Regions from separate parts of the Ruegeria sp. CDSC085 genome, predicted to be linked through region 2. Evidence: riboswitches for the same ligand, from Rfam matches in the RefSeq annotation. Region 2 holds a riboswitch; the other holds the start of a gene.
The links. A riboswitch is a leader RNA that binds a small molecule or an ion and turns the genes downstream of it on or off. The one in region 2 is predicted to bind cobalamin.
Positions count from the first base shown of each region.

Region 1 (3,186 bases), on a different contig from region 2:
GATGCTTCATGTGGTCGCTCCTCTGACAAACAGCTCGGGCTTGACTTTGCGCGCCAGCAAAACGGCGAACCCGGTCAAGATCGCTTCGATGGCCATGACAGGTATATGTGCAAAGAAAACAAGCTTGGCAGCGGGCAGGAACTCATCCCCCGACAGTGCCAGTGAAGTCGCGACCATGCCGGTCGTCGCCGCAATGGCAAATGCGCCGCCCAAGCCACCCCAGATCGCACCCTGCAAAGGCGTCCCACGCGCGATCAGACGACCAAACAACAATCCGGCCACCACCGCGGGCAAAGCGATATTGACGGTGTTGATCCCCAACACCGTCAATCCGCCAAAGCCGAAAAAGACCGCCTGCAGCAAAAGCCCGACGAACAAAGCCGGGAATGCGGCCCAGCCAAGCAGCAGTCCAGCCATGCCATTGAGGATCAAATGTACCGATGACGGACCAATGGGTACGTGGATCAACGATGCCACGAAGAAACTGGCTGACAACACTCCGGCAGTGGGGATGCGGTCAAGATCCAGTGACCTGAGGCCCATGGCAATCCCACCCGCAGCGGCGACGGCACCGCCGACCACGACCGGGTTGGAAAGGGCTCCGTCGACGATGTGCATTTGGGTTTACTCCAGATCCCAGGCGCGGATCCAGATGACCGCATCCTGACTAAGTTCTTTACCCTCATGTTCGGTCACTGGACCTGAACCTAGTGCTGCGAAACCCCAGTAACCGGCTTTTGGAACGCCAAACGAAAAGTACCCGTTGTCGTCCGATATGGCGACCACGGCACCACCCGGCATTGGTGACACCTTCGGTGTCGAAGCGGCCGAGCTTTCCATGCCAGGTTCGGCGGCCATGTACTCGATCTCGATCTCAGCACCTGCAACCGGCTGACCATCAGCCATCACACGGCCCGTGAAGGTCGAACCCGCGATGATGTTGGTCGGCTTGTTAAGCGGTATGATCTCGGTCAGCAGACCCACAGGGTTCATCCAGTCGGTCGGCAATGCGTTGCGGTTCAGGAACGCTTTGGTGAACTGCTGGATATAGATGTCTTCGGCTTCCTCATAATAAGGTTGAGGAACCGTCACCAGCACGTAATCGCCCGAACGTTTGACAGGAACACTGCCTTTGAATGCCGCCCCCTCGTTTTCTCCACCGGTGAAGCGGACAGGTTCCAGCGTACCAAGTAAATCAGTTTTTTTGCCGTTGTGGATCACATAGAATTCCTGCGGCTTTTCCATATCCATGACGTGACCGTTCTCGAACGGATGCCAGAAGATCAGCTTGACCGGCACATCGCCGGGTTTCTCGATCATGGTGTCGGTGGTGTATTCCAAAAGGAAATGCGCATTTGCCATGGCAGGAAGTGCCATCGCGGCAGCGGCTGCACTGAGCAGCTTTTTCATGAACAGTCGTCCTTGTCCCGTCGCGCCAATCCCGGTGCGAAATTCACTTTGACTGCGGGACATCCAACGCCAAATTGCCCTTTCAGGCATCCTGGTCCGACGCACATCCCGTCGCCGATGAGGAGCACCCCTTATGGGGGCACATGCCCGGCAGGTATCCTGACTTGCGGGTCAAAGCATCGGACTGGCCTTCCCGGGAAAACCCCAGTGGCGTTTCAGCCCTGCTCGCCGCTTACAGTTGCGGGTGCAGTTGCGGAATTGGGCCTGAGCCCGCACCGCATTCCCTATTGATTCCAGAGCGCGCCCCGGAACCGGACATGTCCAGCGGCTTGCCAGACAATCCCAGTCTCCGTCAACGATCAATTGTGATGGCCGTCGAAAAAGTTATGAACCTGGGAAGTCTGGTGTGGTTTGACGTGCTTCGGTAAGCATCAGTGGAAGAAGGGGAAATACACTTCTAGGCTTCTGAAAGATACCTTTCCGACAACGGCAAGCTTGCTGCGCCCAGCGAGCGCGCATCCGGGCCCACGGCCCCCGCCACCACCAAAGGGCGCTCAAGACCGGTCAGGTTAACCTCGGACAGTTTGTTTTCGACCAATTCAACCAAATGCGCCTTGATGTCCGGCGGCATCCAGCCGTCAATCTTTACGCACTCAAAGTCGATTAGACTGCATGATGATACAATCGCATAGGCAATCCCGCTCGCGGTCTTATTCAACCAGTTCTCCAGTTGAGCTTTTGGCACATCCCAATGCTCGGTCGATTCCCATAAAGAATGCGAGGTTGCCCCTGCTGTCGTGATTGCACGCTCGAGCACATAAAGGCTGGCCACGTCAATCAGCGGCTTCACACCGCCAGCGTCATCAGGAACAGGCAAAGGACCGAGCGCGCCTGCGTTTCCCCGACCAGAAAAGATCGAGCCATTGAGGACCACCCCGCCGCCAATGAAGAAGCCGACGTAGAAATACAAAAAATCTCTTGGCCCGTCAGCCGGGCCAAAAACCAATTCCGCACCACAGGCCGCTGTCGCGTCATTTTGAAGGAAAACTGGCATATTGCAGCTGAGAGCCAGGTCCGCTTTTAAGTCCGACGCGCGCCACGGGTCCATTTTTTCCTGAGGAACCTGCAAAGCCTTCGCCCAGTCCCACAGGTAAAAGGGCATAGCTATTCCGAGCCCCGCGATCCTGCTTTTGGACTCAGGTGACATGGACGACATCACTTTCCCAAGACTCTCTCTGGAAAAATCCAAAGTGGCATTCGGCGTTGGATAGTCATAGGTTCGCCTCTCTCGTTGCCGCACGTTTCCGACAAAGTCAGTCAAAACCAGTTCGGTACTGCGGCGCCCGACTTTAAGCCCAAAGAAGAACGCACCATCCGGATTGAGGCGCATGGGAACAGAAGGCTGCCCGACTTTCCCGCGAACCGGTTCACCGCGCAGAAGCAACCCATCCTTTTCCAATAGACGCATAATGACGGAAACCGTTTGTGCCGACAGTCCCGTCATGCGCGCGATTTCGGACTTCGCAAGGGCCTGATGGCGCCGGACAAGAGATAACACAAGGCGTTCGTTTCGGGCCCGCATGCCGCTTTGGTTCGTTCCGCGCACCTCTGACCCGTGCGAGCCAATCGAGTTTGTCTGAGATGAATATTCAGGCACGACCACCCCTTTCTTGCTTGAGAATGAGAAAGCCGACCCGCCCTGTCAATAATAAATAAGAGTGAGTTATTTATTGACTCAATATTTGATTCTTGTGATGGTTTCTCATGGGATCAGGT
Region 1 covers NZ_JBXWNR010000026.1:13,474-16,659, forward strand. The annotation lists gene AC2FJB_RS21280 (NikL family nickel/cobalt ECF transporter subunit) at 1-10, opposite strand, end outside; gene cbiM (cobalt transporter CbiM) at 7-618, opposite strand; gene AC2FJB_RS21290 (DUF4198 domain-containing protein) at 625-1,410, opposite strand; cobalamin riboswitch at 1,543-1,741, opposite strand; gene AC2FJB_RS21295 (ROK family transcriptional regulator) at 1,868-2,992, opposite strand.
Region 1: it holds a riboswitch for cobalamin, as region 2 does, so the genes downstream of both, AC2FJB_RS21290 (DUF4198 domain-containing protein) here and AC2FJB_RS19240 (DUF1636 family protein) in region 2, are expected to answer to the same signal.

Region 2 (3,186 bases):
GGAACCGTTGGCGTCATTTCTTCGTTCATGCAGAATGTCGGCGCCGCTGCTCTGTTTCTTCCCGTTGTCAGCCGTATTTCTTCGCGGTCAGGTATACCGCTGTCACGACTGCTGATGCCGATGGGATTCTGCGCCATTTTGGGTGGCACAATGACGATGGTCGGGTCGTCTCCACTTATCCTGCTGAACGATCTGATCTTGACGGCAAATGACAGTTTGCCGGCCTCTCAGAAAATGGAGCCCTTCAGCCTGTTCTCGGTCACACCGATCGGTGCAGTTCTGATTCTGACGGGAATTGGTTACTTTTTGCTGTTGGGACGCTGGGTTTTGCCCGTGGCTGAAGGGCCTGACAATACGGGCACCGGACAAGGGACAAAGGAATACCTGCAAAGGGTCTATGGCCTCAAAGCCGACGTGTTCGAAGTCGTAGTGCCCGAGGACAGCCCCTTGGTCGGAGAGATTCTGGCCGACATCAACCACGAAAACCACCTGTACATCATTTCCACCTTCTATCGCGGCAAAACCTCGATGGTTCAGGTTTTGACAGCCGAAATTGCGGCCCCGTGTCGGCTGGCCATCGTCGGCCGCCGTTGGGAGGTCGAGACGTTCGCCAAGAAATACGGGCTTACCGTTCTTCCGGATTTGGACATTTTTGTCGAAGAGTTCGCCCCCACCAATGCAGGCGTGGCCGAGGTGGTCGTCACGCCAGACAGCAAGCTGATCGGCAAATGCCCCCGCGAGCTTTTGTTCCGCAAGACCTATGGCATGTCGCTGCTGGCCATTCACCGCGGCGAAGAGACGCTGAGCCATGTCGAGACCGAGGATCACGAATCCACTCAGATCGGGCTCGAAAAGTTTCAGGCCGGTGACATGCTCGTGGCGCATACCAGATGGGACAACCTGATGCGGATCAAGCGCGACCCGGACTTCGTCGTTGTGACAACGGACTTCCCCCAGGACGAACTGAGGCCGCAAAAAGTCGGCTGGGCCCTGGCATTTTTCGCCATTTCGCTGTCATTGATCCTGTTCACGGACGTCCGGCTTTCGCTCTGCCTTCTTACCGGAGCGGTAGGCATGATGTTGACCCGTGTGCTCAGCGTGGATGAGGCATACCGCGCGGTCGGGTGGAACACCGTATTCCTGCTCGCCTGCCTCATACCTTTGGGACAAGCTGTACAGAACACAGGCACGGCTGCGTGGATCGCCCAGCAGATCATGATAATTCTGGACGGCTGGCCGCTCTGGTCGCTGCAAACCGGAATCGCTGTTCTGGCGACTGCTTTTTCTCTGGTCATGTCAAATGTCGGGGCCACTGTCCTGCTGGTGCCTTTGGCGATATCGATTGCGATAGCGGCTGGTGGGAATCCATCGGTTTTTGCACTGACCGTCGCCATTTCCACATCGAACAGCTTCATCATCCCAACCCATCAGGTAAACGCATTGATTATGGGTCCGGCAGGATACAAGGTGATGGATTTCGTGCGTTCCGGCGGGATCATGACTGTGCTGTTTCTGGTCGTTTCGCTGCTCATGATCAACGTCATCTATTAGCGCGAGAGGATCCGGGGTGTTCGGCGGTCTTTTCCCATCATCGGGACAGGTTCTGTCGAGGCATCAGCTCAACACAGTGTACGACCCTTGTAGAGATACCGTTCGTCGCCGGGCCCATCTCAGGCTGAACCCCGGACGACATGCCGCCCATCGACGCCCACAGGTCGCTTTCTACTCCTCCGCATCATTGTTACGCGCGACTCGCTTGACAAGCAGGCCAGCGGTGCCGCATGTCCCTTTCGTTGGTGTCGGTGACAGCCGATGAAAAGGGAATGCGTCAACGGTCATGCCGCCAAACGCAGCCGCCCCCGCGACCGTGAACGGAGAGGATGCCCAATGCCACTGGCCCAAAGGCCGGGAAGGCGGGACATCCGACAGAGGCCCTCCTCTGGCATCCGCAAGCCGGGAGACCTGCCAACAACCGAAGTTGAAACCGGGCGGGGTGTTCCGGTGTCGGGTCCGTGACCAATCGTGGCCCGCATGAAACCCCGTCCCCCGCGAAGAGGATTTGGGGGGATGAGAGACATGACCGAGACCACACCAGTCGAGTTGCTGGTCTGTACCACCTGCCGTCGCGGCCTGCCTGTCGAAGATGACGCGCAACGCCCGGGCGCTTTGTTGCACAAGGCCCTGGAACAGGCTGACCTGCCCGACGGTGTCACCCTGAAAGCCGTAGAATGCTTGTCAAACTGCGATCAAGGTTGTTCGATCGTATTGCGCGGCGGGCCGGGCCGCTGGACCTTCGTCTATGAAAACCTGAGCGAAACAGATCATGTCGACGTCATTGTCGACGGTGCGACCAAGTATCTGGCCACTGAAGATGGTTTGGTGAAATGGCGCGAACGCCCCGAACATTTCCGAAAAAACTGTGCCTCGCGCATTCCCCCGATTGGAGCCTGACATGTCGAACCTCGAAAAACTCCCCGTTACAGTGATCACCGGCTTTCTGGGCTCGGGCAAGACCACGTTGGTGCGTCACCTGATGCAGAACCCGCAGGGCAAGCGCCTTGCTGTCGTGGTCAACGAGTTCGGCGATGTAGGCGTCGATGGCGACATCCTGAAATCCTGCGCCATTCCCGATTGCCCGGCGGAAAACATCATGGAACTGGCCAATGGCTGCATCTGCTGCACCGTGGCAGATGATTTCATTCCCACCATCGAGGCCCTGATGGCTCTGGAACCGCGCCCGGATCACATTCTTATCGAAACCTCGGGACTGGCGCTTCCCAAACCATTGCTGAAGGCGTTTGACTGGCCCGACATCCGCTCGAAAATCACCGTGGACGGCGTGATCGCCCTGGCCGATGCCGAGGCTGTAGCCGCCGGTCGCTTCGCGCCCAATGTCGAAGCGGTGGATGCCCAGCGCATGGCCGATGACTCGATCGATCACGAAACGCCCCTGTCCGAGGTGTTCGAGGATCAGATCTCCTGCGCCGACATCATCCTGCTGACCAAGCCCGACCTCGCCGGCCCTGAAGGCGTGGCAAAAGCACGCGAGATCATCGCCGCCGAGGCGCCGCGTCCCCTGCCCGTGGTCGAAGTGGCCGAAGGTGCGGTGGACGTTCGCGTTGTGTTGGGTTTGGAAGCCGCCGCCGAGGATGACATCGACGCCCGCCCTTCGCATCACGACGGCCA
Region 2 covers NZ_JBXWNR010000018.1:65,486-68,671, reverse strand. The annotation lists gene AC2FJB_RS19245 (SLC13 family permease) at 1-1,551, shown strand, start outside; cobalamin riboswitch at 1,778-1,984, shown strand; gene AC2FJB_RS19240 (DUF1636 family protein) at 2,077-2,451, shown strand; gene cobW (cobalamin biosynthesis protein CobW) at 2,453-3,186, shown strand, end outside.